Linked DNA regions of Nodosilinea sp. E11. The protein of the gene in region 2 interacts with the protein of the main gene of each other region in a pairwise test. Links are inferred from orthologs where the notes say so. Each region holds a gene or a part of one and is shown on either strand. Other genes may lie near its edges.

Region 1 (3,311 bases), 290 kb from region 2 along the record:
AGCCATCCCCATGGCCGCAATGCACCGCTCTCGGTTGGCAAATTCTCAGGTCTGAATTTGGTGCATTGCGGCGCGAATGCACCCTAAGGGGCTGCTGTGGGGTATTGCAATCTCTGGGCGCGATCGCTCCCTTCGTCAGCGGTGACCTCAGCACCCAGCAAACCCGCTCAGCAAGCCAGGTGATAGGATAGAAAAGCACTTTTGATCGCTTCCTAAAGCAACCTTGACCCGGCCCAGGTGTGGAGATCGCCCCTTGCCGAGCGGTCTCCCGTTACGATTGACTAAGTGCAACACCCTACGCTGACCTAGCTGCCTGAATTCATGCTGAAGAACCTCCTCGGTGATCCCAACGCGCGCAAGCTCAAGAAGTACCGTCCCGACGTGGTCGAGATTAACCTGCTGGAGGAAGAGATTCAGCAGCTCTCCGATGAGGCCCTGACAGCCAAAACCGGGGAGTTTAAGCAACGCATTGAAAAGGGTGAATCGCTTGATGATCTGCTGCCCGAAGCCTTTGCCGTGGTGCGCGAAGCCTCGAAGCGGGTGCTGGGCATGCGCCACTTCGACGTACAGCTAATCGGCGGCATGGTGCTCCACGATGGCCAGATCGCCGAGATGAAAACCGGGGAAGGCAAAACCCTGGTAGCCACCCTGCCCTCCTACCTCAACGCGCTCTCCGGCAAAGGTGCCCACGTAGTCACCGTCAACGACTACCTGGCCCGCCGCGACGCCGAGTGGATGGGGCAAATTCACCGCTTTCTAGGTCTCAGCGTCGGTCTGATTCAGCAGGGCATGTCGCCCGCCGAGCGTCGCCACAACTACGGCTGCGATATCACCTACGGCACCAACAGCGAGTTTGGCTTTGACTACCTGCGCGACAATATGGCCACGGCCATGGAAGATGTGGTGCAGCGCCCCTTCAACTACTGCGTGATCGACGAGGTCGATTCTATTCTGGTAGACGAAGCCCGCACGCCGCTAATTATCTCAGGCCAGGTCGAGCGCCCCAGCGAAAAATACACCCGCGCCAGCGAAGTTGCCCGCGAGCTCAATGCCGACGACCATTATGAAGTCGACGAAAAGGCTCGCAACGTGCTGCTCACCGACGAAGGCTTTATCCGGGCTGAAGAGGTGCTGGGGGTGCAAGATCTCTTCGACCCCAAAGACCCCTGGGCCCACTACATTTTCAACGCCATTAAGGCCAAAGAACTGTTTACCAAAGACGTCAACTACATCGTCCGCAACGACGAAATTGTGATTGTTGACGAGTTTACCGGGCGGGTGATGCCCGGCCGCCGCTGGAGCGACGGTCTGCACCAGGCGATCGAAGCCAAAGAGCATGTCGAGATCCAGCCTGAAACCCAGACCCTGGCCAGCATTACCTACCAAAACTTCTTCTTGCTCTACCCCAAGCTGTCGGGCATGACCGGCACCGCCAAGACCGAAGAAGCTGAGTTTGAGCGCATCTACAAGCTCGAAGTTACGATCATTCCCACCAACCGCCCCGCCGCCCGCCGCGACCTGTCGGACGTGGTCTACAAAAACGAAGAGGCCAAGTGGAAGGCCGTCGCCGAAGAGTGCGCCGAGATGCACGAAGCCGGTCGCCCTGTTCTCGTCGGCACCACCAGCGTCGAAAAATCGGAGGTGCTGTCGGCGCTGCTAAGTGAGCGGGGTGTGCCCCACAACCTGCTCAACGCCAAACCCGAGAACGTAGAGCGAGAATCTGAGATTGTCGCCCAGGCCGGGCGCAGCGGCTCCGTTACCATTGCCACCAACATGGCCGGGCGCGGTACCGACATTATTCTGGGGGGTAACGCCGACTATATGGCCCGCCTCAAGGTGCGCGAATACCTCATGCCCCGCATTGTCAAACCTGAAGACGAAGACGAGTTTGCGGTCACCGCCGTGCCGGGCACCAAGGGCCGTGCCCCCGCCCAGGGCTTTGGCGGCACCAAAAAGGTCAAAACCTGGAAAGCCTCCCCAGACATTTTCCCGATTGAGCTATCGCCGGTTGCCATTGATGAGCTAAAAGCCACCGTAGACTTTGCTGTGACCACCTACGGAGAGCGCAGCCTGCCCGAGCTTCAGGCCGAAGACAAGCTGGCCGTCGCCGCCGAGAAAGCCCCCACCGATGACCCGGTGATTCAAAAGCTGCGCGATGTTTACAACCGCATTCGTCAGGAGTACGAAGCTTTCACTAGCGCCGAGCACGACAAAGTAATCCAGCGCGGTGGACTGCACGTGATTGGCACCGAGCGCCACGAGTCGCGCCGCATCGACAACCAGCTGCGGGGTAGAGCGGGCCGCCAAGGCGACCCCGGCTCGACTAAGTTTTTCTTGAGCCTGCAAGACAACTTGCTGCGCATCTTTGGCGGCGATCGCGTTGCCGGTCTGATGAATGCCTTCCGGGTCGAAGAAGATATGCCGATCGAGTCGGGCATGCTGACGCGATCGCTGGAAGGAGCTCAAAAGAAAGTCGAGACCTATTACTACGACATCCGTAAGCAGGTGTTTGAGTACGACGAGGTAATGAACAACCAGCGCCGCGCCATCTACGCCGAGCGCCGTCGGGTGCTTGAAGGCGACGAACTCAAAGAAATGGTGATCGGCTACGCCGAGCAAACCATGGATGACATTGTCACCGCCTACATCAACCCCGAACTTCCCCCGGAAGAGTGGAAGCTGCCGGAGATGGTCGATAAGATCAAAGAGTTCGTCTACCTGCTGGCCGACCTCACCCCCGAGCAGCTCGAAGACCTCTCTGTGGGCGAAATCAAGACCTTTCTCCACGAGCAGGCCCGGATTGCCTACGACATCAAAGAAGCCCAGGTTAGCCAAATCAAGCCGGGGCTAATGCGTGAGGCCGAGCGATTCTTCATTCTTCAGCAGATCGACAGTCTGTGGCGCGACCACCTGCAACAGATGGATGCCCTGCGCGAAACCGTGGGTCTGCGCGGCTACGGCCAGAAAGATCCGCTAATCGAGTACAAGAGCGAGGGCTACGAAGTCTTTCTCGACATGATGACCGGCATTCGCCGTAACGTGGTTTATACCCTGTTCCAGTTTCAGCCCCAGCCACAGACCCAGGTGAAGGCATCCCAGGAGGTGGGGTAGGGGGGTAGGTAAGTCCTATTCCCAAGGTTTCAGGTTCACGGCCAGCCGTGAACCTGAAACCCTACTGATCTGTCTATAGCCCCAATAGAAAACCCCTGGGGGAGTTAGTCCCAGGGGCTGAGCTTGATGACGATAACTATATCGATGCAGCGGGGTTGCCCTAGTAGGCCAGACCCATGCTGCGGGTGGTTTCGGCACCC
Region 2 (8,092 bases):
CAAAAACATTCCATTTTTTGTTCGTGCCCAGGCCCGAAAGCGCATTGAAGATGTAGCCCGAGACCTAGGGGTCGAAGAGGTGACTGCGGAACTGGTCGAGCAGGTGCGCCTAGAGCTAGGCCAGTAAATAGGCCCGCAGGTTATCGCTTAACCTCGTCTCTGCCTGGCGAACATCGCCTCTACCGGTAGAGATAGGTTCTCTATGGGAGGTAGCGCTAAGGTTATAAACGAGTTCACACGCTGGTTACGTGACCCAGGGCCCGTATCTAATCGGCGATCTCGCCCAAGCTTACTGGGCACCCTCCGCCCTAACAATGTGGCCTTTGCCTCTGTAATTGACTCAGGGTCGAAGGGCACTGAATTAAGGCTGGTGGGCAGTGCCCTACGGCGGGCCAAGGCTTTCGGCAATCTGCGAGAGCTTATTTCAGTGCCATCCGACTCAGGATCGCTTGATTCTGAAACAACTTTAAGGTGTCGGGTTGCAAGTCGTACTCATAACGAGTATGATTTAGAGGTGCCCAAGGCGAGGATGGTACGATTTCAGCATCAAGCCCTCGGGCGCGTCAGTAGGTTTGTTGGTTACACAATTCGATTGTCAGGTAAAAAGAGAGGCCCTATGGTTGCAACTCCTGTAAAAACTCAAGCCAAACGTCGGTTTTACCCAACCCGCATTGATATGGCGGCCAATGTGCGATCGCAGGTCTGTGAGGTCTTAAACCAGACCCTAGCCGCTACCCTCGACCTCAAAACCCAGACCAAGCAGGCCCACTGGAATGTCAAGGGCATGGATTTCTTTCAGCTCCACGAGCTGTTTGACGAACTAGCAGGCGAGCTAGAAGGCTATGTCGATATGGTGGCTGAGCGCGTCACCGCCCTGGGGGGCACCGCCATGGGCACCGCCCGCATCGCCGCCAGCGAGTCGATCTTGCCCGAGTATCCCTTCGACGCCATTGACGGGGCCGAGCATGTAACAGCTCTGGCGGAGCGGTTTGCCGCCTACGGCAAGCATGTGCGCGAAGCGATCGCCACTACCGATGACCTGGGCGATGCTGACACCGCCGATCTCTACACCGAGATCTCTCGCACCATCGACATGCGTCTGTGGTTCCTTGAGGCCCACTTGGTAAAGAAGTCTGAGCTTGACTAGCCTAGATTCTTCGCGATCGGAGCAAGACGGGCCAGCAGCCTATCCCCTAAGCGGGTGTCCACTCAGGTTCTGAGGATGTCTAATACCGATCCGAATTCCATACCCCCGATACCCAACCGGTTGACCGGTTAGGCATCGGGGGTAGCCAAGGAGGCTTTGAGATGAGGACACTCCTGTGAGATAGCCGTTCCGGCTGTCCACTTCCGGCGACCAAGGCATCACAGCACCACCTGGCTCTCGGCGGCAGAGGGCGCTGCGATCGCAGCTCACGTCAAGCCCACCTGCACCAAACCATTTCTTAGCTGGCCGTCGGCAGCAGTCAGGTACAGCCCCAGGCTAATACCTAAAAATCGAGGGAAGCGATACTATATCGCTTCCCTCGACTAAAGCATGGTCTATCTGGAATAGCACTGAATTAAGGCTGGTGGGCAGTGCCCACCCTACGGTAGATCCAATCGGTCTACCTGTGTGACCAAGCCAGATGCTACTCGGCAGTAGCTAGCTCGGTGCTGCCCCGGCGACGGCGGCTGGTGAGGGTATTGAACAGCATCTGGCCGATCGCCTTCACCAGGTTGCCTTCTAGCTCCTTAAACATCTCCATGTTCAAGCCAAAGGCGTCGTTAGCCTCTTCTACAATGCTGGCCACCATAGCCTCATCCACCGGAGCGGCATCCATCGACTCGCGGTACTTAACCTTAAAGGCCTTCTCGTCAGAGATTTCGGGGAACTCGTAGAAGGCAGTGCCCTCGCCCTCAGAGAGATTCATCGCCCGCTGGGCAATGCCCTTGAGAATTTGACCACCGGACAGGTCGCCAATATAGCGAGTGTAGGAATGGCTGACCAACAGCTCAGGCTGGGTATTGGCCACCTCGCGAATGCGATCGACGTAGCGCTGCCCACCGGGAGTCATAGAGATTTCGCTAGCCCAGTTAGGACCGTAGTAGTAGGCTAGATCAGCCTCTAGCGATGCCTTGCGGTGCAGCTCTGGGAAGTAAACCTTAGAGACCACCGGATGCTCTTTGTGGCGCTCTAGCTCTTCTTCCATGGCTGCATAGGCGTAGTAGAAGTTGGCCACTAGCTTGCGGTAAGAGTTCTTCTCGACCACGCCGCGCAAAAAGCAGCGCACAAAGCCCATGTTTTCGGCCATGGTATGGGCTTTTTTGGTGCCTTCACGCAGCTCGGTGGATAGGTTACTGCTCATGCTGACTGTCTCGCTCTAGGGTTGATGTAAAAGGTGAGGTTTAAACGAAGGCTTGGTTTAGACAATGCCTGCTCAGGCAATATTAGCCCCCTACAAGTAAGGGCTTAACATGCCATTACACGAGCTACATTTGTTTAACTTAGACCGATTTGATGACCGTTTTCATTACGAATTTTTACAAGCATTTACTCAAGGCCATACTGTTTTCAGGATAAGCCGTAGACCCTTGTCTTAACCGGTCTCTGGGGCTACAAAACGTTACGGAATACCGCGCCGGTTGGGTCGGAGATTTGCAGCCCCCAGTTTAGGGGTAGCTGTGCAGGCCGACCCCACCGACAACTGCCGAAAGGTAACTAGCCCTTAGGCCGCCATCCGAGTCAGCAGCACCGGGCAGGTGGCATATACCCGCACGAAGTCGGTCAACGACTCACCGAGTACCTTATCTAGGTCGGGTAGGCCCTTGGCGATGCTGGGGCGGCGATCGGGTGAACCTAGAATGATCAGGTCCATATTGCGGTCTTCTGCCAGTTCACAGATGCGGCGACCGGGCTTGCCCTCGGGGGCAGCCAGTTTGTAGTCAATGCCGTACTTCTTCGCCTCGGCGGCGGCAGCCATCAAAATCGGGTCTTGGTTGGGGTCGGCACTGGCCACGTCAAAGGGCTTGCTCTTGAGGCTAGAAACCGTGTGCACCAGCGTTAGCTCGCCGCCTTTGATATCGCGCAGCAGAGAAATGGCAATATTCAACCCTTCCTTGGCCGAGTCAGACTTGTCCATCGCCACCATCACCCGCTTGATGGGGCGAATGCTGTAGAGGTCGTCTTTGACCAGCAGCATGGGCCGCGACGACAGTTGAAACACGTATTGGCTGACAGAGTTTTCGAGAATAGCCTTGAGCCCCTGCAAGCCCCGCGACCCCATGACAATTAGATCGGCGTCGACTTCTTCGGCCACCTGAATCACAACGTCTTTAGGGTCACCCTCCCGCAGTACGGCATTGACCCGGCTGGGGTCAAGGTTGAGCTGGGTAATAGCAGTGGCCAGGGTGCGGCCCCCCGCTTCCCAACGCTCTGCCATGGTTTCGGCAGACACTTGAGAGGGCACCACATGCAGCACCGTGATCGAGGCTCGCTGCACCAGGGGAATATCCATTAGCGCCTTCATCATGGCTTCGGTGTTGCCGGTGCCAGAATCGGCTAAAAGAATTTTTTCGATCATGGTTTCCTCGTATTGTTGCGCTCTATGGTGAGAGTGACTCTAATGGATTAGCGGGATATAAAACTGAAAAGTAACGTGATCTCAACCATCATAGGCACTGGGTTTGAGCCTATTTTGGCCGGATTAATAATTTGTAGTAGAGTCGCCCATCGACCAACCCCGCCCAATACTATGGCCGCCATAGATGGGTTGCCAATTCAATTGTTATAGATTGAGAAAACCTTGGTAGAACAGTTTCGTTGGTTTGACTACCCAGTCACAGTGCAGCCCCACCACACCGACTACGCGGGCATTGTCTGGCACGGCACCTACATCGCCTGGATGGAGGAAGCCCGAGTGACCTACTTGAATGCCTGTGGATTATCTTTTGCCGATTGGGTCAAGGCGGGGGTAGACCTGCCCGTGGTCGATCTGGTGCTAAAGTATCGGCGATCGCTCACCCTGGGCGATACGGCCTTAGTCAAGGCTCGCCTGACTCCAACTAAGGGCGTGCGCGTGGTGTGGCATTACGACATTCAAAACGCCGCCACGGGTGAGACCTGCATTGAGGGCACCGTCACCCTGGCGATGGTTGATTTCAGCACCCGCCGAGTGCTGCGTCGCCTGCCCGCCCCGTTACAGGCTGTCCTCGACCAGATGCCGCTGATGAGATGACCTAGCCAGGAAACTTCTCTGGAGGCTGACCCCCAAAACTTTGTAGGATGAGCAAAGCGAAGCGTGCCCATCATGGCTACTCAGCATGATTAGGATGGGCACAGGCGATCGCTTTTGCCCATCCCCCTTTGCCCATCCAAACAGTGTCTCAACCAGCCATGTTGCTCTCTCTCCCTAGATTCTTTGCCGTTGCGTTGTCTCTGCTAGTGATACTGGTGGGCGGGCTCAGTATTGCCCCTGCGGCCTACGCCCAAGACAACACCGTAGACTACACCCTCACCGATCTGAGCTTCCGCGACTTTTCGGGTAAGCAGCTCTCAGGCACCTCCTTCGCGGCGGCAGAGATGCGGGAGGCTAACTTCGCCAAGGCTGATCTGAGCAAAACCATTCTGACTAAGGCGTCGTTTTTGCGGGCTAACCTGGCGGGGGCTAACCTGGCGGGTACTTTTGCCGATCGCGTTATTTTCGACGGAGCCGACCTCTCCAACGCCATCTTTAGCGATGCCCTGCTTACTAGCAGCAGCTTCGGTGAAGCCAACATTACTGGAGCAGATTTTTCGGGGGCCATTATCGATCGCTTTCAAACAGCGCAGATGTGCAAGTACGCCGACGGCGTCAATGAGACCACCGGGGTGGCAACGCGGGATAGTTTAGGCTGCCGGTAGGGCAGAAGGGTGAATGGGTAGGAGAGTGGATGAGAATAGATAATTAGCGATCGCAAGCAGCCGAGGACTTCGCCATGCTTGCCACTAAGCCAGAAAGCTACTTTAGCTCCTGCAACAGTTCCACCTCGACCAATCAGAACGACCGAGTCAATTGTCTCGGCTATTCTCAATGGCCAACGCAATGTCACCGTTGAGCACATTGAAAAGTTGGCTGATTTCTTCCACAGTTCCCCCGCCCCATGCTTTCCTCGAATATCGTGATGAATCTGCTTTTTCGGCCTCTAGTAATTGCTCTGCTCTGCCTACTGTGTCTCACGGGTTGGAGCCTGCCCACCTGGGCACAATCCGACCCGGCGGACCTCTCGCCCCAGGCGGTGCAAGAGATTTCTGACCTACGCCAAAAAGCGTTTACCGCTTCCCAAACAGGGCAGTTCAACGAGGCCGAGACCTACTGGAGCCAGCTGATCGACTACCTGCCCGACGAGGCCGCCCTCTGGAGCAACCGGGGCAATGTGCGGGTCAGCCAAAACAAATTAGCTGAGGCGCTGGACGACTATAACCAAGCGGTGGCCTTGGCCCCAGAACAGCCCGACCCCTACCTCAACCGGGGGGCCGCGCTAGAGGGGCTGGGGCGGTGGGAGGATGCGATCGACGACTACAGTCAGGTGCTGGCCCTCAACCCTGAGGATGCCGCCGCCTACAATAATCGGGGCAACGCCCAAGCCGGCCTGGGCCACTGGGAAGATGCGCTGGCCGACTACCAAACAGCCGCCGACCTCGACCCCAAATTTGCCTTTGCCCGCGTCAACGCCGCCCTAGCGCAGTATCAACTGGGCCACGCCGACGAGGCCATTCGCCAGTTTCGCAGCCTTACCCGTCGCTACCCCAGCTTTGCTGACGCCCGCGCCGCCCTCACCGCTGCGCTGTGGAGCGAGGGCATGAGTGGCGAAGCCGAGAGCAACTGGGTTGCCGTCATGGGCCTCGATCGCCGCTACAAAGACCTCGACTGGGTCAGCACCGTGCGCCGCTGGCCCCCCGCTATGGTTGCCGCCCTAGAGAAGTTTTTGCACCTATAAGGGTGCGGGAGAAGCGATCGCCCCTCCCGCACCCTTACGTCAGTAGACGAGTACAGCCTGGCAAAAGCTAGCCAACCCTTCCTGAAACCTCAAACCTAGCACCTGACACCCCTAGCCAGGGTTACCTATTCCTACCAGCCAGCCCTACCCCTCCTCCCCAGTCAAAACCGCGACCAAGGTGGCCTCAACCATCTCCTGGGCCTGGGCGATGTAGTCGGGGTCGCTCACCTCATGACCTTCAAAGTAGAGGGCCAAGGGCAGCGCCGCCAAGATGACCTCGGCGGGGCGAGGGGCCACGAGGCAGAGGGTGGCGGTGGCGATCGCAGCGGTCAGCAGTTTGAGGGGTCTAAAAACAAGAGTGCTCCAGGGTTATGGGTGAAAACTAGGTTATTCACGAAAACTGACAGTGTCGGGGGTTAGCCCCGATCGGGGTTGAGAAGGCTCGGCTGTGGCGCGGGCGACTTGATCTTCTAGGGCGCTGAGAAACTGCGGGCCGCCATTCATCGGGGCAATTTCGATCACCAGGATTTCGCCAGAGTGAGCGAAGATTTGAATCACGTCGCCGATCAGGTTTTGCACTTCGTGCTCAATGCGAGCAATCTCATTTAGGGGAATGCTGGTAGTCGCCGATGACCGGTGATAGAGAATGCGGCGATCGGTCAAAATAGCCGCTTCGGTCCCCTTTAAAGCAATGGTGGCGTCGTAATAGGCGATCACCTTTTCGCCTTCCTCAAGCAGGTTGTGGGTCTGAAGATATTGGGTGGCGTAAGGCTCCATGGTGCTAGTAAAGCGCACGCCGCCAGCGGGTCCAAAACTGAAGAAAATCAGCAGACCTAAGGTTGTCGCCGCCAGGGCACCAGCGGGTATGCCCAAGCCAAGGAGCAGCCAGCGCCGGGGGGTGTTTTGAGTGGCTTGCATAGTCGTTATCTCCGGGTAAAGTATTCAAAATGGGAAAATAGTGCAGGGCAGAAACCCAGTTAATTCATGGCTAGAATGACGGGCTAGCTAGCTGTCAGCTAGCTAGCTATCAGAATGATGAATTGACAAATTCGGGATGCACTCGAAGGTCTAAGCAGGGTTGAAAATGCGAACCTGGTGGCGATCGCAAACAGCCAGAAACTCATCGAGATGGTCGGGCAAGACAATGGCGCGATCGCCCACTTCCCGGTAAAAGGCATCGGCAAAGCCCGGCAGAATAATCAGCAGCTTGGCCTCAGGTGAGCTGACCCGAAACCCATGGGCGATATCGGCTGGAAAATGAATGGATGCCCCGGCAGCAGCCACCACCTCGCGACGGCCAATGGTGACCTCTAGTTCACCGCTGAGCATGTAAAAGGTCTCCTCCCAGGGATGCGTGTGCAGCGGGGCACCATTGCCCAGGCTGTCACTGGCTTCGTACATCACCCACTGATTTTGGGTGGCGTCGCGATCAATTTTGACCACCATCTTGTGGGTCAGCATTTGAAAGCGATCGCCTTTCCCAGGAGCAAGAACCTTGGGGGTAGAGGAGGCCTGAGTCATTACTTGAGTCATGGTGAAATCTCCAATAGTGTTTGTTCGGGTAGGTGAATCGGGTGTGTGAACCCGCTGAAAAATTGCGCTAGACAACCTGCCGCCACTCCGGCTGGGAGTAGCGATCGCAGCAAAGCTAAGCAGCGAAAAAGCTGGGGTGCCACTCCGCCTCTGGGGTGGAGTAGGGTTTCTAGCGTGGCCTAGGGAGCGACGAACCCTAGCAGGGCCACCCGGTGTTCCTGGGTTTCGGGGTGGTAGGTGATGCGGTAGCGGGTGGGGTGTAGCCCTGGCTGGCTATAGCGTTTCGGCTGGGCAAACTCCTGCTCGACCGTGGCCTGACTCTTCTCAGGGCCATGCCTCGCAGGGCCATAGACCTTAGCCCCGCATCGGCACCGTGGCCAGTTGGGTCTGGAGGCGCTCCAGGTTGGCAGGGCTCATGGTTTGCAGATAGCCCTCGGCCATCTGCGGGGGCAGCAGTTCCAGCATCAGCCGGTTTTCTACCCAAAATTCCACCAGGTCAAACAGGCCATCGCGGTTGCAGGCTAGGGTGCGCCACCCCTCCCGCTGGGCGATCGCCTCAATGTCGTCCTGGCTAACCGGCACCGAAATCGCCGCATGGACG

The links. The genes of interacting proteins can lie anywhere in the genome.
Region 1: the proteins of RRF56_RS09640 (region 2) and secA interact in binary tests that used the Escherichia coli proteins (3 or more experiments, as listed by UniProt). The link is inferred for Nodosilinea sp. E11 from one-to-one orthologs.

The regions. Positions count from the first base shown.
Region 1 is NZ_CP136520.1:1,932,036-1,935,346, reverse strand. It holds secA (preprotein translocase subunit SecA), read left to right. Parts: upstream 1-321; coding sequence 322-3,111; downstream 3,112-3,311. Other genes in the region: psaC (photosystem I iron-sulfur center protein PsaC), read right to left, coding at 3,272-3,311. UniProt on the Escherichia coli protein: Required for protein export, interacts with the SecYEG preprotein conducting channel.
Region 2 is NZ_CP136520.1:1,636,809-1,644,900, forward strand. What follows is about bases 2,530-5,501. They hold RRF56_RS09640 (thioesterase family protein), read left to right. Parts: upstream 2,530-3,785; coding sequence 3,786-4,217; downstream 4,218-5,501. Other genes in these bases: RRF56_RS09635 (universal stress protein), read right to left, coding at 2,709-3,563; RRF56_RS09645 (pentapeptide repeat-containing protein), read left to right, coding at 4,376-4,882; RRF56_RS09650 (tetratricopeptide repeat protein), read left to right, coding at 5,143-5,501. In the rest of the region: RRF56_RS09620 (PCP reductase family protein), read left to right, coding at 1-127; DNA starvation/stationary phase protection protein Dps, read left to right, coding at 617-1,147; RRF56_RS09630 (heme oxygenase (biliverdin-producing)), read right to left, coding at 1,632-2,348; more of RRF56_RS09650, read left to right, coding at 5,502-5,958; RRF56_RS09655 (hypothetical protein), read right to left, coding at 6,103-6,255; RRF56_RS09660 (hypothetical protein), read right to left, coding at 6,346-6,876; RRF56_RS09665 (cupin domain-containing protein), read right to left, coding at 7,027-7,491; RRF56_RS09670 (hypothetical protein), read right to left, coding at 7,846-8,092.